DNA from 3 places in the Halodesulfovibrio oceani subsp. galateae genome. Region 3 is predicted to be linked to each of the others. Evidence: predicted binding sites of a transcription regulator. Region 3 holds the regulator's gene; each other region holds the start of a gene.

Region 1 (6,328 bases), 1.6 Mb from region 3:
AATATCTATTGTTTGATCTCATCTGGTTTCTAAGAGTCGTGTTTAGCTTTTTAAAAGATTCCCCACCGTTCATCTTATGGGTCTATTTTAATGTCGGAATATGAAGCTGCTTGACAAAAAGAATGTGACTCCATGGAAAATTTAATTGACTGCTTGGTCAGTTAAATTTTCCATGGAGGGCAACTTTGAGACCACAAAAAGGAAAGCAGAAAATATTTTATTCTGCCATGACCCTGTTCGCACAGCAGGGATATTTTGCAACAACAATTGAACAAATTACAAAACATGCAGGTGTCTCTAAGGGGCTTGTTTATAATTATTTTCCCAGCAAGGAGTCATTGCTGATAGGTCTTTTTGAACAGGCAACACAAGCTATGCAAGAAAACGTCGAGCTGTTGAGCAAGACAAAGAATTTAGAAGACTCGATCTCATTATTTATTGACAGTTTCTTTTCTTTTTTAGTTAACGAAAGGCAATTTTTGAAATTCCAGCTCACTTTAATGCTCATACCGGAATTAAATAAAATTTTGCGGGTGGTAATAAAAAAACGAGCCGAATTTTTGTTGAACTTGGTGTCTGAATGGTTAGTGCAATTGAAAATTCCTGAAGCACAGCAAAAAGCGCGATTGGTTCTCGCACTGCTTGACGGTGTCTCCCTTCATTATCTATCAATTTATGAGAATTACCCACTGCCTTCTATGAAGGTTTCAGTAAAAAACTCGCTCTTAAAGCTAGTTAGCTAGCATCAGAAGAACAAAAAATAATGAGAGATAGTCGATGAATGTTACTAATGGAGTTAAGGAAGAGTACGGAAAAATTACTGAATTATGGGAAGCGTCTGTAAGAGCAACACATAGTTTCTTAACCGAAGAAGATATTCAATTTTTCAAGCCGCTAATTAAAAATGAATACTTGGCAGCTGTTGTACTGCGTTGCGCGAAAGATGAAGAAGGAAAAATACACGGCTTTCTTGGTGTCGCAGAAGGGAATATTGAAATGTTATTCGTCGACCTTAAAAGCTTTAAAAATGGCATTGGTAAGTTGTTACTAAATTATGCTCTCAACGAACTTGGAGCTACAAAGGTTGACGTGAACGAGCAAAATCATAACGCACTAAAATTTTATGAGCATATGGGGTTTAAAGTTATAAGTCGCTCGCCGGTTGATGGATTTGGCAAGCCCTATCCATTGCTTCACATGGAGCTCAAGTAACGGTTCCTCCTAATATCAAGCTACAAAATTCGTCCAGTCTTGTTTGTATAAGCACTTGCAGATCTATTTGCTACGGGTGTTTTTTGTTATGTATCTATCGGGTACATTCTTTGAGTGATCAAATAATCTTGACTCATTGCATGCAATTTGTTTCTTTGCAGAACTTTTGCATGCAATGTTGTTCATATTGCAGAGAAGTTGTCTTGTGTTTACTGTTTAATATTTTGTTTTCATTGAACTAATCTAAATATTTCAAATGGCATGAATCATGCTGATATCATAATTATGCAACACATTACTACTACCTGTCCTTACTGCGGCGTTGGCTGCGCTTTGTCTTTGAATGTTGAAGATGAGCGCATTGTCAGTGTTTCTCCGGGGCCAGAGCCTTCTGTTAACCAAGGTGCACTTTGTTCAAAGGGGCGGTTTGGATTTGACTTTGTTCATCATAAAGATCGACTGACAACACCGCTGATTCGTAAAGACGGAGAACTTGTTCCGGCTTCATGGGATGAGGCTCTTGAACTGGTTGCAACGCGGTTTTCTCAGATTGCTTCCTCTCATGGTCCAGACGCATTGGGCGGTTTCAGTAGTGCCCGCTGCACCAATGAAGAGAACTATCTTTTTCAGAAATTTTTTCGCGCAGGGTTCGGTACTAATAATATCGATCACTGCGCACGACTTTGACACGCTCCGACAGTGGCCGGTCTGGCCACATCACTTGGAAGCGGGTCTATGACGAATTCTATTCGAGAATTGTGGGATATGGGTACAGGGGATTGTGTTTGCATTATCGGCACCAATACCACGGCATGCCATCCGGTAATCGGACTGGGAATGATGGAAGCCAAGCGCAATGGCGCTAAGCTGATTGTCATTGATCCTCGTGAGATAGATCTCGCTCGTGAGGCAGATGTCTGGTTGCGGCTTCGTCCTGGTACAGATACTGCGCTACTGTCTGCTATTGCTCTCGAGATCCTTAATACCGGTCTGGTTGATGTCCCAACCGTAGCCGCAGAGAATGAGGGTTTCGGAATGTTCCGTAAGGGGCTTAGAGATTTTGATGCAGAGATAGTCTCGTCCGTTTCAGAAGTATCCGTTGCAGGCATACGCAAGGCAGCACAGTGCATCGCTCGATCTAAAAATACTGCTTTCTATTACACGATGGGAATCACCCAACATACCACCGGAACAAGCAATGTTCTGGCTGTCTCAAACCTCGCTCTTTTGACTGGCAATATTGGTCGTCCAAAAACAGGAGTAAACCCTCTTCGCGGACAGAATAATGTTCAGGGTTCTTGTGACATGGGCGCGTTGCCTAACGTGCTGACAGGCTATCGTTCAGTGAAAGACGATGCGGTTAGGGCTATTTTCGAAGAAAAATGGGGCGCAGAACTTCCACCTGCAATTGGGATGACCATTCCTCAAATGTTTACTGCCATTGAGGAAGATCGTTTTAAGGGCTTATATGTTTTTGGTGAAAACCCAATGCGAAGTGATCCGGATATTACTCATGTGGAACATTGCCTGAAGAATGTCGATTTTTTGGTCGTTCAGGATATTTTTCTGACAGAGACTGCCAAGCTTGCTGATGTGGTGCTCCCCGGAGCTAGTTTTGCGGAAAAAGATGGAACATTTACCAGTACAGAAAGAAGAGTTCAGCGAATACGACAAGCTGTCTCCCCCGTAGGCAACAGTCTTCCAGATTGGAAAATTATTGCTGAATTGCTGGAACGAATCGGGCGGCCGGAACGGTATGCAGATGTTGAAGCTGTGTTTAATGAAATGTGTCAGCTTACGCCAACCCACACTGGCATTACATATGAAAGGCTGGAAAGCGGTGGCATTCAGTGGCCGTGTCCGAATGAACAGCACCCGGGAACACCAATCCTACATGTAGGGCAGTGTATGCGTGGCGCAGGCAAGTTTGTGCCGCTTACTCATAGAGAACCTGCTGAACTTCCAGACGCTGAATACCCGTTGACGCTTACAACAGGCCGTGTCGTTGCTCATTACCATACTGCAACAATGACCAGACGATGCTTTGGGCTTGCAGGCACATGGCCTGAAGAGCTGGTAGAGGTTCATCCTTCCGACGCAGCAACGTATGGAATTGTTGACGGAGAATTGCTTGAGGTTCGTTCCCGCCGTGGTGCTGCAAAGGGCAGGGCTTGGGTGACTCGCCGAGTTCGTCCGGGACTAGTCTTCATGACGTTTCATTTTTCCGAGAGTCCGGCCAACATACTTACTACATCAGCAGCCGACCCTGTGACCGGTACTCCGCAGCTTAAAGTTTGCGCTGTATCTATCCGTAAAATTTCTGATGATGCGCAAGCAGTGAATTCAGTAGACATAGAGGAACACTTGTCATGCCAACCCGTTTAAATCCCTTCATCCTTGCAACAGCTTCCAGATGCATAGGTTGCCGAGCATGTGAGCTTGCCTGTGCTGCCGCACATGTACAGGGCGGAGTTTCCGTCGGAAGTATTCATGCCCCCCTTACTCCTAGATTGTACCTGACCTGCGCTGGAGATGTTCGTGTTCCGATCGGTTGTCGGCATTGTGAAGATGCTCCTTGTGCAGCGGTGTGCCCTAATGCTGCGATTTATCGCACCGAGAATGGCGTGCAGGTTGATGAAAGCCGCTGCGTAGGTTGCAAGACTTGTCTGGTTACCTGTCCAGTAGGGGCTATGGAAATGGCGCAAATTTGGGAAACAGGAAAGCCGGCCATGCGCCGAGTGACTGATCCTCAGTCTCCTGAAAGTTTTACTGTTGAACCTGCTCTGTTAGCCAGCAAGTGTGACCTTTGCAAAGATCGGAAAGCTGGACCGGCGTGCGTCGAGGCCTGTCCTAAAGATGCCTTAACGTTAATCAACCCTGCAAAAATTAAAAACCGCCGCAATGTTGAGGCAGCACTGGCCTTGGCTGGCTTTAGTGCCAGAGCTGGAGAAGAATTCTAATGACTATTTCATCCCAAATCGTTTCCATCGATCCTTTACTTTGTACCGGTTGTCGTCGTTGTGCGGAAGTGTGTCCTGTAGATGCTATTGTCGGGAAACAGTACGAACCTCAGGTGATTGATGCATCCCGTTGCGTAATGTGCGGGCAGTGTGTTCAACGATGTTCTGCTTTTTTGTCGCCCTTTGATGATTGTGCAGAGGACTTATCGAATATTCGAAAAGACCGTGGTCTGCCTGAAGACGATACTTCCACACTGTTTGCTGCACATTTTCGGATTGATAAGAAAAACGTGGCAGGTATGCTTGCCGATCCAGCTAAAGTTTCTATGGTGCAGTGTGCACCGGCTGTTCGGTCTTCTATTGCAGAAGAATTCGGATTTGCCCCCGGTACGTTGACTCCGGGGCAGCTTGCAGCAGCCTTACGTAGGCTTGGTTTTGATTTTGTATATGACACTATTTTTGCTGCTGACGTAACCATTATGGAAGAAGCATCTGAACTGCTTGAACGTCTGGAGTCCGGCGAGAATCTGCCCATGTTTACGTCATGTTGCCCGGGTTGGGTTCGCTATATGGAAACCGCATGGTCTGATCAGGTCTCCCATCTTTCCAGTTGTAAATCGCCACAGCAAATGGCGGGCGCACTTTTTAAAACATACGGTGCAGATATTGCGGGCAAGAATCCTGAAGACATTGCCAGTGTTGCCATTATGCCATGTACTGCAAAGAAATTTGAGGCTGGTCGTCCTGAAATGCAGTCCACCGGAACACCTGATGTTGATGCGGTTTTGACCGTAACTGAGCTTGCTGCCATGCTTAAAAGCAAAGGTATCCGCTTAGACACACTTCCGGAAGAAGAGTTTGATACTCCTCTTGGACTTTATTCTGGAGCAGGAACTATTTTCGGTGCTTCCGGTGGCGTTATGGAAGCCGCACTTCGTACTGCAATCGCAGTTACAACAGGAAATGAAGTTAACGAAAGTGGTGTCACTTTTGTTCAAACTGATGAGGGTGTGCGCCGAGCTACAATAGAAGTGGCAGGAAAAACTGTACATGCAGTTATTGTTTCCGGCTTAGCCCATGCTGCAAAGCTTCTTGAGACTGTTCGTTCAGGACAAGCTGATTTTGATTTTATGGAAGTAATGTGCTGCACCGGTGGTTGTGTAGCAGGCGGGGGACAGCCGAAATTACTTCCGCATATTGATATTGAAGATGCCATTGCGCGCCGTCGCCAGAGTTTGCATACTCATGACAAAGAGCTGCCAGTTAGAGCCTCCCATAGGAACCCTTCTGTAACAGCTCTGTATGATAATTATTTGGAAAAGCCGTTAGGACATCTTTCCCATGAATTGCTTCATACCTGTTACGGGGATGATGTAGGGAGCCATAAATAATGCATTCTTTTGTGTTGTCAGATCCTTCACGCTGTATAGGCTGCCGTGCGTGCGAGGTGGCTTGTGTCGGCGCACATATGGATGAAGATATGGGACAGGCAGGTGAGAAGGGGTTACCCTTTTCACCAAGAATAAGCATTGTGCACGAGGCGGAGGTTACCGCTCCTATTCAGTGTCGTCAGTGTGAAGATGCGCCGTGTGTCGCGGCTTGTCCTGCCGGAGCAATTCTTTCCGATGGTAAGACCGTACGGGTGAATTCAGAACGTTGCTTCGGTTGTAAGGCTTGTATGGCTGCTTGTCCTGTAGGGGCGATGCAGGTGGGGTATCTTCCGGGGAATTCAGATATGCCGGTTGCCCATAAGTGCGATCTATGCACGGAACGTGACGGGGGACCAGCTTGCGTTGCAGTATGTCCAGCTGGAGCACTTAAGATGTTAGCTAAGAAAGAGCTTAAGCACATATCCGCCTCGAAAAGACGTCAAAGCGCACTTCAAATATCTTTCGGGCATAATTAAAGGACTCGTTGGGCAATGACTCGTACAAACTCTATTTATCAGGCTGTCGTTGAGGAGCAGACGGAATTTATCCGTCGGTTTCGTCCAGATGGAAAGCTGACTTTTGTCAACAGCGCCCTTTGCCGTTTTTACGGTAAAGAGCCTGAAGAGTTGCTCGCTTCAAATTTTAAGGATCTTCTTGATCCTGAAGAGCGCGATTCAATTGTCCATTTGGTCTATTCCATTTCTCCAGAGAATCCAGAAATTGTCA
Region 2 (6,328 bases), 250 kb from region 3:
TTCTTTCATGGTGAGTTTTTTATCTTCGAATACGAGCTTTTTGATTGCTGCAAGGGAATCGACAACCGTGCCATAACCTAGGAACTCGAAGTATGAATATTCAAGACCGCCTTCAATGTATTGGGATTGAAGATCCTTGCCTTCCTTCATACACAGGTCGTGCATGACGGATGCGAATGGAGTTGCAAAATGATGAGGGCGTATTGAATCTACAATAAACTGCTGACGGAAAGCCTTCACAAGAAGGTTTCGTTGCTGTTTAAGATAAGCGTTGTAGAATTCATCCCAATTCTCGAATTTATTTACGTCACCAGTTTCGAGACCGATAATTTCATCGCCGTATTTAAGCATACGACCATTGTACATGGTCATTTCTATTGCAGTCGCAAAGTTGATGTATGGGCAACCGGAAGTGTAGGTTTCGCTGTTAGGTAGACGAATTTCGGTGCAAGCGGAAACGGAGTAGTCCATCGCTTGATCGTGAGGAGCGCCTTTTGAAGTGTAGAGAGGAATTACTTCTTCATCGTTAATCAGTTTAGGGAAACCGGAACCGTCTTTAACGGTAAGGGCAATTTCCCAGAGAAATCGTTCTGGTGAGCGAGCGTGAATACGTGCCGCGAGATCCGGGTAGTTCAGTGGGAATTCGCGTTTAGACTCAAGGAGAAGGTAGCTAAGCTCATTTGTTGCATCTTCTCCTGCTGCGGTCTGACCACCGATAGTTACGGCTTCCCAGTGAGCGTAGCCTTCGTTGAAATCGTTACCCGTCGGGTTGATGTATAAATCAATGAACTGTGCCATTTCAACCCACATACATTCAAAAAGCTCAACAGCTTCTTCTTTAGTGATGACACCTGCTTTGATATCTTTTTTGTAGAATGGGAACAGGTACTGATCCATGCGGCCATTTGAAATGATTGCAGATGCTTTTTGTTCAATACGAGAGAATAGCTGAACAAACCACTGGGACTGCATAGCTTCACGGAAGTTGCGTGCCGGGTTTGCAGGTACGTGTTCGCAAATGTCTGCCATGAGAAGCAATTCTGCTTTACGTTTTTTGTCTGTAATTTCTTCAGCCTGTTTGCGTGCAAGATCTGCATGGCGGCGAGCCCAATGCATGATTGCGTCACAAATGATGACCATTGCTTCGTAGAACGGACGTTTTTCCCATGTTTCAACAGGGTCTTCTGCGTCAAGCTCGTTCATACGGGCAATTGCATCTTCTTTAATACCATTAAATCCAAGTTTCAGTACTTTGTCGTAATCGTGTACCCATTGGAGAGCAGAGCGGTAGGAAGATGATTCAGATACGACAAATTTGGAGCGCAGACCTTGATCGTCGTTGTATGTAACGCCACGCAGATCGTCTGGCAGAGCACCGTTAAGGTGCTCGTGGTAGGTTTGCCCCTCCCAGTATGTAGCGATTTCGTTTACGATGATTTCTACTTCTTCCGAATCAATTTTGAATGGAGATTTTTTACGTTTGTCCAGTCCACGAAGGCTGGTTGCGTAAAAATCACCGTCAAGTTCAGGGTAGAGGATGCCGTAACGTCCCTCTTTACCGGCACGGCCTGCGATGAGCTGATTTGGAGTAATGTATACAGTCATTTTCTCAGCACAGTTCATTAAAGCTTTTGCCCAACGAAGTACCAGAGGCTGGCTCTCTGTTTGTTTCATGGACTCTGTGAAAAAGCGTGCGCGTTCAATATCAATATGTGGAGTTGTCATGTGGAAGGTATCAAGAATACTGTATACGCGCTCACGACCTTCACGTGAATCAATGTTTTTTACGATACGTTCTTCTTGTGGGGAAAGACAACAATCGAATCGAGTCATGGTTTCCTCCTGAGGGTGGTCTGTAAAATAAATATAGTGGTAACCCAGCGCTGAGTTGGCACATGTATATTGGAGCTGCGTGCAGTGTGTATGTCGAATAAAGCAATAACAATGCCACCGATTTAATATCTTGAAATATATGATGAAAGTGAAAAGACGTGAAGATGTGCATGGCTAGTTGCAATGAAAAAACTATTGCAGACGTGCAATGGTTTTGATGTTTTATTCTTTTATTTTAAGTCATTACAATGTGTATTGCATTGCTGCTACTCGTGATTTGCTGCAATGCATGTGAGTATTAATTTATAGCTGAGAGATGTTTTTCCTTAAGAATGAAGTTCTGACTGGAAAATAATGAAAATTGTACTGAATCATTTGAAAATGGGAGAGAGCGGATGGCTGCTTTTGTGGCTTTGAGCTTGAAACAAAAAAATGTGGCAGAGTATATAATGTTAAATGTGGATTTGGACATTTTTTGGTGAGGCGTATGGTCAGGTCGGGATTAACTTGATTGGTGATATGTTGTTTTACAGTGGGTAGTTCAGAGCTGATTTCTGCAATGCGCTTTAAGAGTATAAAATTTGGATTTACCGGCGGAGTTATTGGAGCAACTGTGCTGTTTGAATGCAAAAAACCTATTAAAGCTCTAGTAATCAGGCGCATAGGTCATAAAAAAAACAGAGAATTTTTCTCTGTTTTTCTTTTTTTGTTTAGTGAGTACCTGTTCGCAAATACAGGAGTTGTGCACCACTGCAACAGTGTGCTGACTTTACTGAAAAGCGGCTGTGCGCGTTGATATTCAAAAACTTTTCAACACAGAACATAGTATGGAGAAGAAAAGTGCTGCATCGGTGCAATAGTTGATGCGAATTGCATATAGTAAGGTTTATCCCCTATCCGCCTGTACTTCCATTTAATTGTGAACAGATTTTTGTATGTTCTGTTGCATGCGTGCACTACTATTCTTTCAATAAAGTAACAGCTGACGATCTGCCTAATAGTGTGAACGGTTTTTAAGAATAGGCCAACTTTTTGTATGATTAGCTACAGGTATATTACCGTTTGCTTGTTTATTAGAATCTCAAAATAAAGTTGTGATGGAATAGGAAGTTAGAAATAAACAAGGAATGATAACTGCTATCGTTTATTTTAGATTGTTTTGATCATGAATTTTAACTCTTATTTAGGGTTTCATAAAGGCACTCAATTTGCAAATTATGATCAAAAGGAATGAATGAAATGACAATAGATGTTGTCATTCATGCTGTCCCCGTACAGTAGCGTTCAGTTATTTGGGCTAAATGAACTGGACTAATCATCTCCGAAGTTCTCAATAAAGTTTGCAGACTTTAGAGAACTTTCCATAGCAATTCTTAAAGAGGAGATCACATGAGGCGCGTAATTACTTTACTAGTGGCTTTTATTCTTGTTGCAAGCGTGGCAGTGGCAAATGCAGTAGAATACAAGAGTACAAGAATTCTTGCTGCGACTTCAAACCCCAATGGTAGCTTGCATGCTACTGCATTGGAGCGTTTTAAGAAAATTGTGGAAGAAGAATCCGGCGGCAAAGTTCAGGTTCTGCTTTTCCTCGGTGGATCAATGGGTGACGAGCAGGCAAACGTAAAGCAACTTCGTTCTGGGGAGTTACACGTTGCTGCTCTTGCTGCTGGTAACCTTACTCCCTTTTCTCCAAAGGCTTCAGTTCTAGTTCTTCCGTATCTATTCCCTGAAATTGCTGACGCATATAAGCTTCTCGGTAACGATAAGTTTATTGATGAACTTGCCGATGGCGTTGCCGAAGAAAGTAGCACACGACCTCTTTCTTGGCTTGTCGGCGGGTACCGTGTGTTGACTAACTCTAAGAAGCCAGTTGTTACAATGGGAGATCTTAAGGGGCTTAGAATTCGTGTACCTGCTGTTCCTGTTCAGCTTGAATCTTTCCGTTCATGGGGTGTTGAACCACATCCTTTAGCATGGTCTGAAACTTTTAATGCTCTTCAGCAGGGCGTTGCAGATGGTCAGGAAAACCCACATTCCATTAACCGTGACCAGAAGTTTTGGGAAGTTCAGAAATACATCTCTGACCTTCACTATATGCTGTGGGTAGGTCCAATTCTCGTATCAGAACGTTGGTACCAAAGTCTTGATCCAACAACAAAATCTCTTATTAACAAAGCAGCAAAGCAGGCTGCTGTGTATGAATGGAATTGGGTCGCTGAACAAAACAAAAAATCTCTTCAGGCGTGCATTGATCATGGTATGCAATTCAATACTCTTGAAGATGAGGATGAGTGGATGATTCGTGCTCGCCAGCTCTGGCCTTCCTTTTACGAAAGGATTGGTGGCAAATCTAAAATTGATGAAGCTCTCACGATTATGGGTCAGAAGTAAGAATACACTCTAAGGGGGGAGGGATCCAATCCCCCTTTATTAAAAAAAAGATAGTTACCATGAAAATATTGAAAAAAATTATTGATAACTTCGAAGAGTGTGCCTGTGCTTCGCTAGTTGCTGTAATGGTGATGAGCCTTACACTTCAGGTCGCTGTACGTATGATGTATGGTTCGTCAATTGCGTGGACCGAAGAGCTTTCTCGTTACAGTTTTATTTGGTCCGTATATATGGGGGGCGTATTAGCTGCTAAACGCGGAGAGCATGTACGCATCACTGCTCAGTTTATGTATCTTCCTCGTGCTCTTAAGGAACATGTATTAATAGTTACAGATGGCTTGTGGGTCGCTGCAAACTTCTTCATTGCCTACCAATCATACGTTGCTCTTGGTGATGCGATGGCGTTCCCGGAGTATTCTCCAACTCTCGGCATTGTAAAAGGCTATGTTGAGCTAATTATTCCTATCAGCTTTGTAATGATGAATATCCGTATCATTTCTAGGTATGTAACACATTGGAGAAGCGGAACGTTGTATGAACTTACCCGCATTGAAGGGGAGTCCTAGACATGTCTACTCTCGGATTGACTATTATCGCTCTTGGTTTGTTTTTTCTTATGGGCATGCCAATTTTCATGTCCCTTATTTTGTCCGGCGTTGTTGCAATTGTTTCCGGTGGCTTTTTGCCGTTGTCTGTAATCCATAACTCTCTTTTTGATGGCCTTAATCTATTCCCGTTACTGGCAATTCCTTGCTTTGTAGTAGCTGGTACCATTATGGAATACGGAAATATAACGCATCAGATTGTTGATGTCGTTAAGCAGTTAGTTGGACGTATGCCGGGTGGTTTGGGCATTACAACGATTATGGCGTGTACATTCTTCGCGGCTATTTCCGGATCAGGCCCGGGTACTGTTGCAGCGGTGGGAACGATCCTTATTCCGGCTATGATTCGGAATGGTTACTCTGCTGATTATGCAGCAGCTGCAGCATCATCAGGTGGTACAATCGGTATCCTTATCCCGCCAAGTAACCCCATGATTATTTACGCAATTATTGGTAACTTATCAGTTACTGCCATGTTTACAGCCGGTGTAATTCCGGGACTTATTGTTGCTACGGCTATGGTGGGTACTGCAGTTCTTTTGGCTAAACGAAATGGTTTTGTTGCGGATGAATCTACACCGTCTTTCAACTTAACTGTATTTATTAAAAGTTGTGGCAAATGTAGTTTTGCTCTTGCCACTCCAGTAATTATTCTTGGTTCGATTTATTCTGGTATGGCTACTCCGGTTGAAGCTTCTGTCGTTGCTATTGTATGGGCGCTTTTTGTTGGGGTTATTGTTAACCGTGCGCTGAAGTGGGAGCATATTATGAATGCTCTGCTGGAAGGTGCAATGGTGTGTGGTGGTGTGTTATTGATCGTTGGTGCATCCAGTCTGTTCGGTAAAATGCTGACTTATGAGCAGGCACCGCAGCATTTGACTGAATTGGTAATGGGGCTTTCTGATAATCCGGAAATTGTACTGCTTATGATTGTTGCGGTATTATATGTTCTGGGTATGTTTATGGAAACTCTTTCTACTATTATTATTCTGGCTCCAGTGCTACTCCCTATGATTAGGACGCTCGGTATTGATCCAATACATTTTGGTGTTATTTTAGTCGTAACAAATAACGTTGCTATGCTGACACCGCCGCTCGGGGTAAATTTATTTGTGGCCTCACGAATAGCGGATATTTCAGTGGAAAAAATATCCGTCGCAGTGCTTCCGTATTTGCTTGCACTTACCTTATGTATTCTGTTGTTTGTATTCTGTCCGGCATTAAGTACATGGCTTCCAGCAGTGTTAGGTATTGGTTTGTAATTCTATTCATAATTAATAAATCCTTCCTTGAAGTTTTAAGGAAGGATTTATTTAGGAGTACCATATGAAAGAACAAATATTATTAAGCGGTGATGCAATGCCTGCATTAGGGCTTGGAACTTGGCGTACGAAAGAAGGAGCGTTGGAGCAAGCAGTCAACGAAGCACTATCTTTAGGATATCGTCATATTGATTGTGCACATGTGTACGGAAATGAGCATGAAATTGGCAACGCGAT
Region 3 (6,328 bases):
GGGAGGGCTAGTTCCCACTCCCCTGTTATGATCGCCCAAAAAAAGCCGATGGCTAAGGGGCGTTCAACAAAACCTAAATTAACATTAGTTCGCAGCAGCGCTAGGATGGCAAAAAAAAAGCGTAGCCACTAAGCCAGGGAATTGAGGAAAATTGAATAACAGGAAAAACAGCATCCATTACTATAGCCCCTTGATCTGTAATGGTTGGTTAGGTACGCAACGAAAATCGAGAATAATTTCGTGATTAGCAAAAAATTTAAGGCATTCTTCATCATGGTCGGAAATAGCAATATGGTCACAGAGTTGTTTTTTCCCCGGTGCGTAGTGCAGATTCCCGATATTAATTGATTCAAAAGAGAAGCCAGCGTCATGGATGCGTTTCGCATCGTCGCAATCTGCAACGATAATTAGCGTATCCTGAAGATTATTGCTCTGGGCGTACGTCATAATTTCTGCAATGTGAATAAAATCAGCAGAAATTCGACTAGGGATTGCGAGTGTAGCGATTTGTTGACGCAGCACATCATCTGCAAAGTCATCATTCACGACGAGTAGATGCTTGGCATTTGTGTACGGAATCCAAGTTTCAATAACTTGTCCATGGATCAAACGGTTGTCGATACGAATCCAAGCCATAATTTACTCGTTAACCTTACTACGCAGGATTTCACCAGCCATAACAATGCCTTTTCCACCGGCTTCTTTTGCTTCAATAGCAAGACGGTCAAGCGCCATTGTACGACAACCAAATACTTTTAACAGCATTGGAAGGTTTACGCCGGTAAGAACTTCTAAATGTCTGGTCCCGAGTAACGATAGACTCAAGTTTGTTGGAGTTCCACCAAACATGTCGGTCAAAATAAGTACACCGCGACCTTCGTCTACATTCTCAACCATGTTCTTAATGACTGTGACTGTTTCCGAAACATCTTTTTCGCTATCAACGCTTACAGTTTCGCAGGAAGGTTGTTTGCCCATAATAACTTCTGCCGCACTTAATAGTGCCGCACCGTAGTTGGTATGGGTGACAATAACTACACCAATATTTGTTTCTTCAGGAAATGTGGTAGACATGAGATTATATATAAGTTGTTAGCTTAGGCTTACGCCAAGTTAATATGACGATGCTCTTTGGAAACTGCAAAGTCAGATTTTTTCAAAAATTCGAAAATGGCCTCAGTTACCGCAACAGAACGATGCCGTCCACCAGTACAGCCAAAGGCTATGGTGATGCGATACCGCCCTTCTTTTTCCATTTGCAGAAGCGTAAAGTGCAATAAATCTTCAAGCTTTTTTAAATACGTCTGCCCCATACTGTTTTCTAAAACGTAGGCAACAACTGGGTCATCTTGTCCACTGTATTTGCGTAGTTCAAGATTATGGTATGGGTTTGGTAAAAAGCGTAAATCAAAAATCATGTCTGCCTCAGAAGGGGTACTGTGCTTAAATCCAAAGCTCATGATATGAACTTTAAGACCTTTTGCATTGTTTTCTTCTGACTGCCATCTGCGTTGCAACACACGGCGCAAGTCATGAATAGAATACTCTGATGTATCAAAAATAAAGTCTGCTTCTGAACGTGCAGGTGCCATGAGGGCACGTTCATTCGTCATGGCCTGTTCAAGGCCGATACCGTTTCCTTCAAAAGGATGTGGTCGTCTTGTTTCTTTGTATCGGCGCAGGATAATATCTGCACGTGATTCAAGAAAGATGACAGTGGGTGAATATCCGGCTGCAACTAATGCATCGATAGTCATTGCCCATTCATCTTTAAATGAACACTGCCGACCATCAACTCCAAGCACAATTCCTTTATAGCTCTCAAGTCCACAGCCTGTAAGAACTTCCATAAATTGCGATGTCATAGACATCGGAAGTCCATCAATAGTGTAGTATGCCATGTCTTCAAAGACTTTTAGCGCGCTACTTTTACCAGCTCCGGAGAGTCCGGCAATAATGATCACAGGAATAGTACGTTGAGATGCAGAAATCATAAAATACTCATGTTACGCAGCAGATAAAAGGTTCCACAAAGTTTCCTGACTATCAGATTCCATAAATAATTGTTTGAAATCTTCATCTTTCAGGAGTCGCGAAATTTGGGCAAGGATGCGCAGGTGTGTACCTGCTACGTTTTCTGGAGCAAGAACCATGAAGAAAATCTTACAAGGTTTTTGATCAAGTGCATCAAAGTCCAGCCCATCGAAGCTTCGACCGGCTACTACTACTATTTTATCGAGTGCTGGAAGTTTTCCGTGAGGAATGGCAATGCCATTACCAATACCTGTGGTTCCGAGAGCTTCTCGTTCCATAAGCACGTTAAAAACTTCTTCAGCATCAAGGGATGGGTTTTTTTCAACGACAGGAGCCAAGAGCTCCGCCAGCGCCTCTTGTTTGGTGCTGGCGGTTAGCTCTGGCAGTACAAGTTCTTTTTCTAGGTATTCACCCAGTTTCATTACTTTTCCTAGAAAACGGGGTCAATCAGGCCGAAATTCTTATCTTTTCGGCGGTAGATCACATTTACCCGTTCAGTTTCAGCATTAAGAAAAACAAGGAAGTCATAATCAAGTGCATCAAGCTGCATAGCGGCTTCGTCAAGATCCATCGGTTTCGGTATAAAATTATCCATACCAATGATGGTTCGTTCCGCCTCTACTGCTTCTTCTGGAGGGATAGTACCTTCTAGAACAAACTTTTCTGCACCCTTGCGTTTCGTTTGCAGTTTTTCCGTACGACGTATGATCTGTGCTTTAAGTTTATCGCGAACAAGATCAACGGTTGCATACATGTCTTCAGACTGTTCAGTAGCGGATAGAGTTAAGTTATCCGATACAAGTGAAATTTCGGCTTTGTGGCGGAAATTGTCAACAGAAAGTGAGACTTGCATTTCCAAGTGTTCAGGGTTCGGTAAGAATCTGCCAAGCTTGCTGAAGCGTCGTTTGGCATAAGCTTTTAGGTGATTGGAAGGCTCAAAGTTTTTGAATGTGAATGCGATGTTCATGGTGCCTCCTAATTGGATACTTTTGAAACCCTGTGAGTCAGCTGGTTTCGCTTTTAGAATACCACCTTTCTCTTGGATGATGAAGGGATATTCATTGCGGTACGGTATTTAGCTACAGTTCTTCGTGCAATGTTAACCTGCAGTTTTTCTTTCAAAATCTCACCGATTTTTTCATCGCTGAGTGGTTTTTTTGTATTTTCTTCACTAATAAGCTTTTTAATGAGGGCTTTTACGCTCTCCGATCCGACCTGACTACCATCATCAAGGCCAATTGCACTGTTGAAGAAGAACTTCAGTTCAAAAATACCGTGCGGGGTCGAAATGTACTTACTTGTGGTGATACGGCTTACCGTTGATTCGTGCATGCCAATATCATCTGCAATATCTTTAAGAATTAGCGGCTTTAACGATGTAACACCATTAAGGAAGAATTCTCTTTGATATTTAACAATACTCTCAACTACTTTATATAAAGTTCGTTGCCGTTGGTACAGACTTTTTATCAGCCAGGAGGCAGAACGCATCTTGTCCTGATAATAATCTTTTTCTTCAGCGTTAGTAGTTTTCGGGAGTTGCTCTGTTAATTCACTGAGTTGTAATTGTGGTAAACCATCTTCATTGAGAACGATAACGAATTCTTTTTCGTACTCATAGATGTAAACGTCTGGAGAAACATATTGTGCTTCTCCTCCACCGAACCGTGCCCCCGGCATAGGGTCAAGGCTCTGGATTACATCTAGGTACTCTCTGAGATCTTCAAGGGAAATTTTGTATTTTCGAGCAAGTGGTTTGTAACGACGCTTCTCTAGGTCTTCAAGATGATTAGTAATAATATCTACAAGAATTGGGTCACGATCGTAATTGAGAGCTTTTACCTGAACAAGCAGGCATTCCTGCGGAGTGCGAGCAGCAACCCCTACAGGGTCAAATTGTTGAATATGCTCAATAAGCTGTTCCACTGTTTCAGGATCGCTTTGAGCAATCTGTGACAGCTCTTCTGTAGATACATGTAGGTACCCATTAGAGCTGATGCTGCCAATGATGATTTCTCCAACACGAATTTGCTCTTCTGAGAGTGGAGAAAGCATTAATTGCCAGTACAGATGACCGTCTAACGTTGGAGCAGGAGCAAGACGAGCTTCAAATGAGCTCATTTCCTCTAATGCTTCAGTTTCCCGCATTGAAACCTGTTTGGTGGTACTTGAGAAATCACCCAGATAATCTTCCCAGTCAGCGTTAGAAGAAAGCTCTTTGTCATAAGCTTCCTGTTCATCTTTACGCTGTTCTTTAGCAGAAGTTTTGTCTGGATTAGCGGTTTCTTCCAAGGACTCTTCCAAAAAAGGATTCTCCAGCAACTCTTGCTGAACGGTTTCAGCAAGTTCCACGCGAGAAAGCTGCAGCAGTTTGATTGCCTGCTGCAATTGCGGGGTCATTACAAGCTGCTGGGCAAGCTTTAATTGTTGGCGAAGTTCAAGAGCCATATATAAGAATGTCCTATGTGGTTCGACTAGCTAAAAAGCTGAAATATAATGTATGAGTACTGCCTATCAAAAAACATTCCAAATCAGATAACTGACCTCTTTTTTGCCACATAGGAACGTTATATGCAACCAAGAAAAAAGCCCGTTGGACGGGCTTTTCGTTATTGCGAGGGCGCAAATTATATTTTTTATCAAGATACTAGAGACTAAAACCTTCTCCAAGGTAGACGCTACGCGCCTTTGGGTTATCAACAATCTCTTGCGGCGTACCGGAAAGAATTATTTGACCTTCGTAAACAAGGTTAGCTCTATCACAAATTTTTAATGTTTCCCTAACGTTGTGGTCGGAAATGAGCACGCCCATTCCTTTGTCACGCAGTTTACGGATGATGTCCTGAATGTCATCTACAGCGAGTGGGTCAATGCCTGCAAATGGCTCATCGAGAAGAATAAACTTAGGATCTCGGATTAACGCGCGGGCAATTTCAAGGCGGCGACGTTCACCGCCGGAAATATGCATGGCGTGAGTATCACGAATATGTGTGATACCGAATTCTTCCATCAGTTCTTCTTCACGTTTTTTCTGATCATCACGGGACAGTTCTGTTTGTTCCAAAATCAACTGCAAGTTCTGAGAGACTGTGAGTTTTTTGAAAACAGAGCTTTCCTGAGGAAGATAGCTCAAGCCGATTCGCGCACGTTCGTGCAACGGCCAGTCGGTGACTTCCATATCATCTACACGAACCACACCGGCATTGGGTTTAACAATACCAATGAGCATGTAGAATGTTGTTGTTTTACCAGCGCCGTTAGGGCCAAGAAGTCCCACAATTTCACCCTGCTGCATTTGCAGATTGATATTGCGGACAACCTCACGCTTGCCGTAAATTTTGCAAAGTCCTTCAGCTTGGATAATAGACATTTATTTTTTTGCCTTACCTGGTGCTGAGAAAATTGCTTCTACAGGCTGATTAGAAGAACCGAGTACTTCACTGCGGTTTTCTTTTACCCAGAATTTGATGACGTTGCCGGCGATGGTGTTTTTACCTTCACTTAATTTGGGTGAACCAGTCATAACAAGCAATTCATCTTTGAGGGTGTAGGTTGCAACATCACAGGTGCCTCGTCTGTTCTGCTCCATTTTGATGCGAACATTACCTTCTGAGACAATTTTTTCAATTTTACCTGGGTTGACGTCACCAGTCGCATCGGATTTTGCTGCGTTCTTATCGCTTAGCAAATAGACGGTAACTTTATTTGCCCACATATCAGCTTCTGGGTGTTTTACAACAACGTTTCCGGTAAACACGACGGTTTGTCCGTCTGCGCTGTACGTCATTTTTTCAGAGGTGACTTTTACGTCATCTTCAGCGGGTGCTGCCATGGTGGCGGTGTTTGTGATTGTAAAGATGCAAATAGATAACACCAGAATTCGGAACAGAGCTTTCATTATTTTTCTCCACCAGTCGCGTCGTTCAGCTGTTTAGCACGGAATTTTACAACCACATTACCGGTTGCTGTGATCGTATTTTCATTTAAATTCCAACTTGCATCGTCGGAAGAACCGTCAAAACCTTCACCAGTGAAGACAACATTACCTGTCATAATGAGTAGTTTCTTTTTATCTTCAAAAGTAAGCTCACTACTTGTAATTGTGCCTTTCTGGTTGGTTACTTTTACATCGCCCCATAAACGGGCGACACCTTTATTTTGGTTAATAGTGCCGTTTGGTGCCACAATGTGCACTTGGTCACGGTCCGGTTGAACAAAGTACATGATGTCCGGTTCAGCAAGATCAATAATGCTCTTGTCTTTCTGATACCAGCCATTAGTCGCTTTCAGGGTC

What was found. The regulator sigma-54, encoded in region 3, starts transcription at its own class of promoters, with help from an activator protein. The targets are predictions, from matches to a motif close to CTGGCACGGNNNNTGCTT.
Region 1: a site for sigma-54 is predicted at 1,469-1,486, ahead of fdhF (formate dehydrogenase subunit alpha). Genes of this name have one in related genera too.
Region 2: a site for sigma-54 is predicted at 1,934-1,951, ahead of hpsG ((2S)-3-sulfopropanediol dehydratase). Genes of this name have one in related genera too.

The regions. Positions count from the first base shown of each region.
Region 1 is NZ_AP042453.1:3,995,685-4,002,012, forward strand. Features, by position in the region: gene ACZ5V1_RS17470 (TetR/AcrR family transcriptional regulator) at 186-743, shown strand; gene ACZ5V1_RS17475 (GNAT family N-acetyltransferase) at 778-1,212, shown strand; gene fdhF (formate dehydrogenase subunit alpha) at 1,498-3,597, shown strand; gene ACZ5V1_RS17485 (4Fe-4S dicluster domain-containing protein) at 3,582-4,172, shown strand; gene ACZ5V1_RS17490 ([Fe-Fe] hydrogenase large subunit C-terminal domain-containing protein) at 4,172-5,563, shown strand; gene ACZ5V1_RS17495 (4Fe-4S dicluster domain-containing protein) at 5,563-6,078, shown strand; gene ACZ5V1_RS17500 (PAS domain-containing sensor histidine kinase) at 6,094-6,328, shown strand, end outside.
Region 2 is NZ_AP042453.1:1,261,211-1,267,538, forward strand. Features, by position in the region: gene hpsG ((2S)-3-sulfopropanediol dehydratase) at 1-1,833, opposite strand, end outside; gene ACZ5V1_RS05790 (TRAP transporter substrate-binding protein) at 3,223-4,224, shown strand; gene ACZ5V1_RS05795 (TRAP transporter small permease) at 4,284-4,790, shown strand; gene ACZ5V1_RS05800 (TRAP transporter large permease) at 4,793-6,091, shown strand; gene ACZ5V1_RS05805 (aldo/keto reductase) at 6,156-6,328, shown strand, end outside.
Region 3 is NZ_AP042453.1:1,514,968-1,521,295, reverse strand. Features, by position in the region: gene ACZ5V1_RS06695 (PTS sugar transporter subunit IIB) at 181-636, opposite strand; gene ACZ5V1_RS06690 (PTS sugar transporter subunit IIA) at 640-1,074, opposite strand; gene rapZ (RNase adapter RapZ) at 1,104-1,994, opposite strand; gene ACZ5V1_RS06680 (PTS sugar transporter subunit IIA) at 2,007-2,456, opposite strand; gene hpf (ribosome hibernation-promoting factor, HPF/YfiA family) at 2,465-3,001, opposite strand; gene rpoN (RNA polymerase factor sigma-54) at 3,055-4,482, opposite strand; gene lptB (LPS export ABC transporter ATP-binding protein) at 4,682-5,404, opposite strand; gene ACZ5V1_RS06660 (LptA/OstA family protein) at 5,405-5,932, opposite strand; gene lptC (LPS export ABC transporter periplasmic protein LptC) at 5,932-6,328, opposite strand, start outside.